DNA from 3 places in the Streptomyces sp. NPDC051963 genome. Region 1 is predicted to be linked to each of the others. Evidence: riboswitches for the same ligand, from Rfam matches in the RefSeq annotation. Region 1 holds a riboswitch; each other region holds the start of a gene.
What was found. Region 1 has a riboswitch for cyclic di-AMP ahead of ACIHFB_RS33930 (transglycosylase family protein). Riboswitches for the same ligand answer to the same signal wherever they lie in the genome.
Positions count from the first base shown of each region.

Region 2: another riboswitch for cyclic di-AMP. It lies ahead of ACIHFB_RS35225 (NlpC/P60 family protein); the one in region 1 lies ahead of ACIHFB_RS33930 (transglycosylase family protein).
Region 3: another riboswitch for cyclic di-AMP. It lies ahead of ACIHFB_RS36170 (transglycosylase SLT domain-containing protein); the one in region 1 lies ahead of ACIHFB_RS33930 (transglycosylase family protein).

Region 1 is NZ_JBIUCC010000008.1:543,243-546,745, reverse strand. It holds gene eno (phosphopyruvate hydratase) at 1-652, opposite strand, end outside; gene ACIHFB_RS33930 (transglycosylase family protein) at 984-1,691, opposite strand; cyclic di-AMP (ydaO/yuaA leader) riboswitch at 1,695-1,879, opposite strand; gene ACIHFB_RS33925 (transglycosylase family protein) at 2,056-3,081, opposite strand; gene ACIHFB_RS33920 (cytochrome P450) at 3,226-3,503, opposite strand, start outside.
Region 2 is NZ_JBIUCC010000009.1:186,765-190,267, forward strand. It holds gene ACIHFB_RS35220 (ScyD/ScyE family protein) at 191-1,279, opposite strand; cyclic di-AMP (ydaO/yuaA leader) riboswitch at 1,543-1,715, shown strand; gene ACIHFB_RS35225 (NlpC/P60 family protein) at 1,723-2,880, shown strand; gene ACIHFB_RS35230 (ABC transporter ATP-binding protein) at 2,987-3,503, shown strand, end outside.
Region 3 is NZ_JBIUCC010000009.1:378,896-382,398, reverse strand. It holds gene fahA (fumarylacetoacetase) at 1-192, opposite strand, end outside; gene ACIHFB_RS36175 (HAD family hydrolase) at 444-1,256, shown strand; gene ACIHFB_RS36170 (transglycosylase SLT domain-containing protein) at 1,295-1,777, opposite strand; cyclic di-AMP (ydaO/yuaA leader) riboswitch at 1,781-1,943, opposite strand; gene ACIHFB_RS36165 (CocE/NonD family hydrolase) at 2,227-3,503, opposite strand, start outside.

The DNA.
Region 1 (3,503 bases):
GGTTGGAGCCGAGGTTCGGGGCGAAGCCGCCCTCGTCGCCGAGACCGGTGGCCAGGCCCTTGCTCTTCAGGACCTTCTTGAGGGTGTGGTAGACCTCGGTGCCCCAGCGCAGCGCCTCGGAGAAGGACTCCGCGCCGATCGGGGCGATCATGAACTCCTGGATGTCCACGTTGGAGTCGGCGTGCGAGCCGCCGTTCAGGATGTTCATCATCGGCACCGGCAGCAGGTGCGCGTTCGGGCCGCCCAGGTAGCGGAAGAGCGGGAGGTCGCTGGCCTCGGAGGCGGCGTGGGCGACGGCGAGGGAGACGCCGAGGATGGCGTTGGCGCCGAGCGAGCCCTTGTTGTCGGTGGCGTCCAGGTCGAACATCGCCTGGTCGATCAGGCGCTGCTCGGTGGCGTCGTAGCCGACCAGCTCCGGGCCGATCTGCTCGATGACCGCGAGGACGGCCTTCTCCACACCCTTGCCCTGGTAGCGGTTCGGGTCGCCGTCGCGGAGCTCGATGGCCTCGAAGGCACCGGTGGACGCACCGGACGGAACGGCGGCACGACCCGTGCTGCCGTCGTCGAGGCCGACCTCGACCTCGACGGTGGGGTTGCCTCGCGAGTCGAGGATTTCCCGGGCTACGACGACGTCGATGGACGGCACGAGCATCTCCTTCTTGGGATGTGACGCGGGTACACCGGGCCGGGCCCGGCGGGCGCAGCGCCGTGGCGGCTCTGCGAGATGAGCCTAACCGGCTCCGGGCGATCGGCCACCGGGTCACCCACCCGTTGGACAGAACCGAGAGTAAATTGTTTCTGAACGGAACAAAAAGTTGCGCGCAAGGCGACACAAAAAAGCCCCGCCCCGGTGCGTACGGGGGAAGACGCACCGGAGCGGGGAGCCCGTGGGGGACGGGGGTGACCCTCACGAGGCCTCCACTATGAAAGCCACGGATATGAGGGCTCTGTGGTTCAACCGTGTTCCTGCTGCGAACCTCGGATCACTTCAGGTGCAGCTGCTGACCCGGGTAGATGAGGTCGGCGTCCTTGACGATGTCCTTGTTCAGCTGGAACAGCTTGTCCCAGCCACCCTTGACGTCGTGCTCCTCGGCGATCGTGCTGAGGGTGTCGCCCTTGACGACCTTGTACTCGCCGTCGCCCTTCTTGACCTTCTCGCCGGTCGGCGTGGTGACGGTCTTCTTGGCGGCGGGGCGCTCGGTCGAACGGGAGGCGCTCTGCTCCTCGGTCGAACGGGTGCTGGTGCTGCTGTCGCTCGAAGAGCTGGAGCTGCTGGAGCTGCTGGAACCGCTGTCGGAGCCGGAGCCGCCGGTGTACGCGGTGCCCGACAGGCCGGTGCCGCAGTTCGGCCAGGCGCCCTTGCCCTGGGCCGCGAGGACCTTCTCGGCTATCTCGATCTGCTGGGCCTTGGAGGCCTGGTCGGCGGAGCCCGCGTACTGAGTGCCGCCGTACGCGGCCCACGTGGAGGCGGAGAACTGAAGGCCGCCGTAGTAGCCGTTGCCGGTGTTGATGGACCAGTTGCCGCCGGCCTCGCACTGGGCGACGGTGTCCCACTCGGAGGCGGTGGCGGCGGAGGCGTTGCCGGCCGCCATCAGCGGGGCGGCGACAGCGGCGCCGGTGACACCGGCGATGGCGATGGCGCGAGTGGCCTTGGACGGGCGACGGTGCTTGCCCTTGCCGGAAAACAGCATGGTTGATCCCCTCACCGACGCCTGCGAGGTGAGCTGTCGGGTTCGGGCCGGTTGAGTTGCCCGGCCATGTCTCGTACGAGGCTTTCGTCCCGTACGGGGCACGGCTTCACCCCAAGCCGCACACGGTCAACTGACCGGCACGGCGCTTACCTTGGGTCCCCCGCTCCTGCCTACGGCGCTGTCAAGCGACGACTGTTCCCGTGCGGCCACTGGCAGGATTCGGCGTTGCGGCAGCCGGGGCTCGTGTTGGCGAGCGGTGATGACCGTAGACACGCGATCCGCCGAATTTCAAAGACGATCAGGGCTTCTGAGACTCATCCCACACTTTCACCAAACCGGACATTCAGCCCGAAGCGGGGCCCAACTACCGCTGGTTTTCGCCCGTTTCGGCACCGAGTTCGAGGGTCTGACCGGGGATGATGAGGTTCGGGTCGGCGCCGACGGTTCCCTTGTTCTCGGCGTAGAGCTCACGCCATCCGCCGTTCACGTCAAGGGAGTCGGCGATGGCGCAGAGAGTGTCGCCGGTGCGGACGGTGTAGGAGTCGTCCGCGGTGGCGCGTGCGTCGCCGTCGCTGCGGGAGGCGTGGCGGCCGGAGGAGTCGGTACGGTCGCCTGCCGCACCCTCGTCCGCGCTGTCGCCGCGATGCTTGCCGGTGCCGGTGTCCGCGAGATACGAAGAGCCGACGTTCTGGCCTGACTTGTCCGAATCGTCTTCCTGGCTGGAACCTGTGGACGGACTGTCGGATTCCTGCGAGGGGCTTGCGTCGGATTCGGGGGATGTGTCGGACTTGGCGGAGTTGTCCGTGTCGCCCGACGGCCCATCGGCCGAGGAGGACGGAGAGGAAGGGGAGGACGGCGACGGGGAAGCCGAGGGGGACGACTCGGAAGTTGAGGGCGACGAGGATGATTCGGGCGAGTCGGACAGGCCCGAGGAGCCGGAGGAAGTGTCGGACGAGGTGGACTCGTCGGCCGACGCCTCGCCCGCCAGACCCGTGTCGACACCCGCCGAACGGGAGTCCTCACCGAGGCCGTAGAGCAGACCGCAGGTGGGCCACGCGCCGGCGCCCTGGTCCGCGAGCACCTTCTCCGCGACGGCTATCTGCTGGGAGCGGCTGGCCTGGTCGGCGCTCGGGGCGTAGTCGAGGCCGCCGTACTCCTCCCAGTCCTCCTGCGCCAACTGGAGGCCGCCGTAGAACCCGTTGCCGTTGTTGGCGCTCCAGGCGCCTCCGCTTTCACACTCCGCGACCTTGTCCCAGGTGCTGCCGTCGGCCGCGCTCGCGCCACTCGCACCGAGGAGCGGGATGGCGATGGCGGAGCCGGTCACTCCGGCCGCGACGAGGAGGGCCGGAGCCTGACGGGGGCGACGGTGACGACCGTTCCCGGAGAGCATGCGGGGGCCTTTCGCGAGACAGCAGTGACCGGCGCGGCGGGTGAGACACAGCGTCGCGCTGATCCGTGAACGTATAGGCAGCACATCACTTGTCACAAGTTAATGCCGCGTAGATCACGTGAAGATCACAGAATTGAAGGCGTGTCACCTTTGCGCAGGTGAGGCGTGTTGGCCAGATGGCGTGAACTCGACCGGCAGGGTGCGCAGTCCGCGCATGATGAGTCCGCCGCGCCATCTCAAATCGGTGGAATCCACCGCGAGTCGGAGGTCCGGGAGGCGGGTGAGGAGGGTGGCCAGGGCGGTCTGGCCCTCCAGACGGGCGAGCGGGGCGCCGAGGCAGTAGTGGATGCCGTGGCCGTATCCGAGGTGCTGGTTGTCGCGGCGGCCGAGGTCGAGGACGTCGGGGTCGGCGAACCGCTCCG
Region 2 (3,503 bases), on a different contig from region 1:
CCTCCGCCTTGCAGCTGCACGCACCAGACCCCGCTCGGGTCTGTTGATCGGGCACCGGCGTGAATTCCGAACCGGGCCATCGGACAGACCCTAAGGCGCCCCACTGACAACCCGCCGCCGCCCTGAGAACATCGCCGATTTCCGAAGCCGTAAGGGTCTCAGAGTGCGCGAGCCCCCGGCCGCTTCAGAATCAGAAGCCGAGGATCTTCCAGACCTGGCCGCCCGGTGTCTTGCCCTGCCCCAGGTCCGTACCGTCCCGGTCCGCGATCGACCAGGCCGAGACATAGACCTTGCCGTCGTACGGGTCGACGGCCACGCCTGCCGGGAACGGGACCTTGACGCTCGTCCGTTTGCCGTGCGAGACCTTGGTCACCTGGCCGGCGAAGAGCTGACTGACGTACAGGTCGCCCTTGGTGTTGAAGGCGATGCCGGTGACCGAGCCGAAGCCGGACTTCCAGCCGAGGATCTTGCCGGTCCAGGGGTCGACGCGCCACACGCGCGCGGTGGGCTTCTCGGTCTCGCCGTTGAGTTCGCCGACGTAGAGCTTGCCGTCGGGGCCGAGGGCCAGGGAGGTCGGGACGGACTGGTTCTTGTCGTGGTCCGGGAAGACGGTGAAGGGGCGGGCCCGGCCCGACCGCGAGACCTCGATCAGGTCGTTGCCGGCGGCGTCCGCGACGATCTTGCGGCCGTCGGGGAGCGCGAGGACGGCGTACGGGTTGGACTCCACGGACGCCTTGTGCGGGTTGTACTTCAGTTCCACGGCCGAGATGTCCGCAGCGGTCCTCGCCTTGCCGTGCGTGATCTTCAGCAGCTTGCCGAGCTTGTTCCAGGGCGGGGTCGTGGGGACTCCGGCCTCCGGCGGGGCGAAGGTCTCGACGCCCCAGACCTTGCCGTGCAGCGCGGAGACACCGTCCACGCCGGTCGCGCCGCCGCCGTCCGGGGCGGCGGCCGAGGGGAGCCCCTGCACCACCCTGTGGTGCTTCCACGCGCCCCCGTCCCAGTAGATCTTGGTGACCGCCGAGCTGAGACCGATGCAGGTCTCGCCCTCCGGCCCCTCCCCGATGCACTTCTTGCCGCCACGGCCGGCTTCGGCGACGTACAGGCGCCCGTGGTCGTACGACAGCTGACGCGGATTGTCGAGGCCGGTCGCGATGACGCGGACGACCGGTTTGCCGGCGGTCCGGCCGTCGTGTCCGGCGTCGGCGCTCGCGGGGGCGATGCCCGCGGTGGCGGTGAGTGCGACTCCGGTGGCGATGACGAGTGCGGTGCGTTTCCTCATGGCCGTACTCCCTCTCAGCCGCCACGGCTCCCGACCGTGGCTGGCTGGAAGCTACCGGCCCGAAGCGGGCGGACGCCGTCACTCCGGACAAAATACGAACAAGTCACCGCAGACCCTTCCGGATTGACCACGGCGCGCGATTTTCTGGGCTAAGGTCACGAAAATGTATCGGGCATATCACCCATCAACCTTCACAGAGGCCACACGAGTTGGCTAGCGTTCCTCCAGGCCGTACGACCCCCACCGGCGAACGTCGCCGGGCCGCGCGGCCTCCGCCTAATCCGGCGCGTCCCCCTGGGCAGACCGGAGCCGGGGACCCACCGAACTTGGGGTGAATCGACCGGACTTCCCTTCGGGGAACGGTCGTAGGGCAACCCTTCCGAACCACCCGCCCGAACCCGACAGCTAACTCGGTAGGCGGACCATGGAAGGAGTCGCCTCCCTTGGCGTCGCACCGCAAGTCGCGTCCTTCGGGTACGCGCGTAGCAGGCATACGGACCCCCGCCCTGGCAACGGCGGCCCTCACCTCCGTGGCCCTGTTGTCCCAGACGGCCAACGCCGCACCCTCGACCGATGACAAGCCGAGTCTCGAAGAGGTCGAGAAGAAGGTCGACGACCTGTACCGCCAGGCCGAGTCGGCGACCGAGAAGTACAACTCCGCGAAAGAGAAGACCACCAAGCAGCGCAAGCGCGTCGACACCCTCCTCGACGACGTCGCCCAGCGCACCCAGAAGCTCAACGAGGCGCGCGAGGAGCTCGGTTCCTTCGCCGCGGCCCAGTACCGGACCGGCGCCTCCGCACCCGACACCGCGACCTTCCTGCTCGCGGACACCCCGCAGGACTACTTCGACCAGACCCAGCTGATGAGCCGGATGACCGGCCGCCAGAAGGAAGCGGTCGACGAGTTCGTCACGCAGCAGTCCGAGACGATGGACAAGCGCCGCGAGGCCACCGCGAGCCTCGAGACGCTCAACGAGTCGCAGGGCGACCTGAAGACGGCCAAGACGACCGTCCAGCAGAAGCTCACCGATGCGCGCGAGCTGCTGTCGAAGCTGACCGCCGAGGAGAAGGCGCGGCTCGCGGCGATCGAGGAGCAGAAGCAGCAGGAGGCCGCGCGCAAGGCCGCGGAACTCGCGAAGCAGCAGGCCGCTGCGGAGGCGGCGGCCCAGGAGGCGGCGCAGCAGGAGAGCGGCTCGAGTGCGTCGGACTCCCCCGGCACCTCCGTGACCGACTCCTCGTACGCCGCCAAGGCCGAGAAGGTCCTCGCCTTCGCCCGCTCCCAGGTCGGCAAGCCGTACGTGTGGGGCGCCACCGGCCCCGACTCCTACGACTGCTCCGGCCTCACCCAGGCCGCCTGGAACGCCGCCGGCATCTCCCTCCCGCGCACCACCTGGGACCAGGTGAACGCCGGCACGACCGTCTCCCTCTCCGCCGCCCAGCCGGGCGACCTGGTCTTCTTCTACGACGACATCAGCCACGTCGGCATCTACATCGGCAACGGGATGATGATCCACGCGCCGAAGCCGGGGGCTTATGTCCGCGAGGAGTCGATCTACTACGACGGTGAGTCGTCGATCCACAGCGTGGTGCGGCCGGCCTGAGGGCTCCGCAGGACCGCGCTTGACCTTGACGCCGGGTCAACCCTCCATCCTTCCGGCAGGAGCTTCTCGCAGTCGGCGGGAAGCTCCGCGGAGGAGGCGGATGACCATGGTGGCGCAACCGATCGCCGGTCCGGCGATTCGCGTGCGGGGTCTGGAGAAGTCGTACGGGAAGCTCGAAGTGCTGCGGGGTGTGGACTTCGACGTGGCGCGGGGCACCGTCTTCGCCCTGCTCGGCTCCAACGGGGCGGGCAAGACCACGACCGTGAAGATCCTCGCCACGCTCTTGAAGGCCGACGCGGGGACGGCCGGCGTCCATGGCTTCGACGTCGCCGCGCAACCGGCGGACGTGCGGGAGTCCATCAGCCTCACCGGGCAGTTCGCGGCCGTCGACGAGATCCTCAGCGGTCGGGAGAACCTCGTGCTCGTCGCCAGGCTGCGCCACCTCGATGATCCGGGCGCGATCGCGGACGACCTGCTGAGGCGTTTCTCGCTGACCGACGCGGGCGCACGGAAGGTGTCCACGTACTCGGGTGGGATGCGCCGCCGGCTGGACATAGCGATGAGCCTCATCGGGAATCCGTCGGTGATCTTCCTGGACGAGCCGACCGCCGGTCTCGACCCCG
Region 3 (3,503 bases), on a different contig from region 1:
GTCGAGGGTCGGCCGGGCGAGCAGGGGGGCGTACGGCGAGCCGAGCGCGTGCGCTGCCGCGCCCGCGTCGAGGACGTGGTCGCCGAGCCGGACGCCGACCCTGCGTTCGTCGGTACCGGCGGGGGAGAAGACACCGTACGGAAGGTTGTGCGGGCCGAAGGGGTCGCCCTCGGGGACATCGAAGGGGGGCATGGGTGCTGCCTCTCTCTCGTGCGGTCCGTATGCCTGCTGTGTCATGTGGTCGCGGAACACGTTACGGGTGCGTTGCCCGCCGGGGGAGGCGCAGGTCAGCGGGGTCATGGAGCCGTGGATGCGCCGGCCGGCGGCAAGATCTCAACGAGCCCCGGTTCACGGCGTGTTCGGGACGGTGGGGGCGCATGTGAGCGTGGGAGGCGTCCGGTTCACGTCGAGTCGGTCAGGGATTCTGTCCGTATTCTCTGATCATGGCCGCATCCACCGAATATTCACTCATCGCCACTGACCTGGACGGCACGCTGCTCCGGGGCGATGACACGCTCTCCGACCGGTCGCTCGCCGCGCTTGCGCAGGTGACGGCGTTCGGCGCCCGGCACTTGGTGGTGACGGGGCGTCCGGCCCCGAGAGTGCGGCCGCTGCTCGACATCCTCGGCTGCGGGGGGCTCGCGGTGTGCGGACAGGGCGCGCAGGTGTACGACGCCGGCGCGGACCGTCTGCTGTGGTCCGTCACCCTGGACCGGGAGCTGGCCGAGACCGCGCTCGGCAAGATCGAGGCGGAGGTCGGGCAGGTGTACGCCGCCGTCGACCAGGACGGCGTCGAAGGGCTCACGCTCATCGAGCCGGGGTACCTGATGCCCCACCCGACCCTGCCCGCCGTACGCGTGGGGCGCCGCGACGACCTGTGGTGCGCGCCCATCAGCAAGGTGCTGCTGCGCCATCCCGCGCTGTCCGACGACGAGTTGGCGGCGACGGCGCGATCGGTGGTGGGTTCCCTCGCGACGGTCACCATGTCGGGGCCCGGGACCGTCGAACTCCAGCCATGCGGAGTGACCAAGGCGACCGGTCTCGCGCTGGCGGCCGAGCACCTGGGGCTGGGGCCTCAACAGACCATCGCCTTCGGGGACATGCCCAACGACATTCCCATGTTCGACTGGGCGGCTCGCGGCATTGCCATGGCAAATGCCCATCCCGAACTGAAGGCGGTGGCCGACGAGGTCACCCTGTCGAACGAGGACGACGGCATCGCCGTCGTCCTCGAACGACTCTTCCCGAAGGGGTAGTTCCCGGTGTGCGCCGAAAACTCGGAACGTACCGGGACTCAGTACGCGCCGAAGACGTTGTCGATCGAGCCGTACCGCTGGAACGCGTAGTTGCAGGCGGCGGTGATGTTCGCGACCGGGTCGTACGGGTCGAACGACGTGCCGGCCACGTGGTAGGCCTGGAAGGTCGGGTCGATGACCTGGAGGAGGCCCTTCGACGGGGTGCCCGCGGCGGCGTTGGAGTCCCAGTTGTTGATGGCGTACTGGTTGCCCGAGGACTCCCGCATGATGTTGCGGTAGATGCCGTCGTACGACCCGGGGATTCCGTTCTGCGCCATCACCTGGAGGGACGCCTGGATCCAGCCGTCGAGGCTGTTGGCGTAGCCCAGCGAGGTGGCTGTGGTCACGGTCGGGGTGGCCGCGGAGGCGCTGGTCGCGCCGACGATCGGCAGCGCGAGCACGGCGACGCCGGTGCCGGCGACGGCGATGGCGCGGGTGACGCGGGCGGTTCTGGTGCGGCGGTGCTTTCCGGCTGCAGACATGGCGAAGTTCCTCTCCGGCGCCTGCGAGGTGAGCTGTCGGGTTCGGGCTGGGAGGTGCCCGGCCACGCCCTTACGGGTGCGACTTGACCCCAAGCCGGTCCGGTGTGGTGTCCGGTCCGGCGGCTTACCTGGGTCCCCCGCTCCTGCCGTGCGGTGAGTTCGTCAACGGGTCGTTCGGGCGGCGGCAGGATTAGGCGTCCGCCCGACAGGCCGGGAACGTATGCGAGAGCACATGTCCGGAACAAGTACCGGATTCACACATCGTGCCTATTGACCTTGATCCGAGGGGAATGCGGTGCTTGATCCTTTGCGGTCACAAAGCCCAACTGGCCGCAAAGGGAAGGCGGATCCGGCCATATCTGTGGAGCTCCTGTGCAGGCGCGGACGTGAGTCAAGTCACGTCGATGCACAAGGTTGGCAAATCGGGCAATCAGGCCAAGAGGGTTTTATTAACCGGCCGTTCGCGGGATGCGCTTCTCCCATGTCCGGTGAAAGAGGACCTGACCGCCCTCCGTGCAGATCACCTCGTCGGAGGTGACGAAGTCGTCCCCCTCGCAGCTGATCTCCGAGCGGGTGCGGACGGTGGTGTCCCAGCCCGGCTCCGGACGGTGCAACCGGATCGACCAGTCCGAGCGGGTGCGGGCCGAGAGCGGGTCCCTCTCGTCGATCGTGTACGTCTCCAGCGCTTCCTCGGTGAACTCGAGGCCGTCGGGGTACACGCGCGTGCCGCCGTACCGCGGATCGACCTCCAGGCGCCACGAGCCCCGGGCGACGTCCCGCACCACCAGGCGCTCGGGCCGCGGCTCGTCCAGCGTCGCGGGGAAGTTCACGCCCAGCGGCTCGGCCTGCTCGGGCTCCTCGAAACGGACATTACCGCCCATTTTCGGCTTGCGTACGGGCAGTTCGAGGGAGCTGCCCGCCGGGTCGAGGGTGAAGCCCGCCGCGGAGTCGGGCTGCGGCCAGATCCACGGCCAGTACGCGGAGGAGACGGCGAGCCGGATGCGGTGGCCGGGCGGGAAGACGTGGCCGATGCCGTTCAGCTCGAAGGTCACCTCCTCGGTGGCGCCCGGCGTCCACGGCACGGCCCGCTCGCGCCCCTCCCGCGCCGACAGGTTCAGCACCCCGCGCGTGACCAGGGTCGACGAGCCGTCCGGGGCCACGTCGCAGACCCGGGCGATCACCTGGCCGCGCGGGACGTCCGAGGCCAGCCGCAGCGTCACCCGCGGCCGCCCCAGCACCCAGGTCTCCTCGGCCACCGGGAACTCGAAGCACACCGACCGCGCGTCCTCCTCCCGCTGGTCCGGCGGCAGGTCGGCATCGTTGCCGAAGGGGAAGAAACGGCCGGCGTCGACCCCGGTGTGCATCGGTGACCGTACGAGAGCGGGGGCGCCCTGACAGCCGTACGACACTGTCGTGACGTCGGGAGAGGGCCAGGCGGGCTCCGCGATCCAGCGGCCGGGCAGCGTGTCGTAGAGCGTGGCCGGGGGGTGGGAGTCGGTGACGTAGGCGCGCAGCAGGGGCTCGGGGAGTTCGCCCTTGCCCTTCAGCCAGTGGTCCCACCAGCGCAGCGTCTCCTGGAGGAAGCCGATCGCCGGGCCGGGTGGCAGGCCGCGGTCGGGGTACTGGTGCGACCAGGGCCCGATCAGACCCCGTACGCGATCGGAGGGAAGGTGTTCGACGAGCCGCAGCACCGTGTCGCGGTACGGGTCGTGCCAGCCGCCCACCG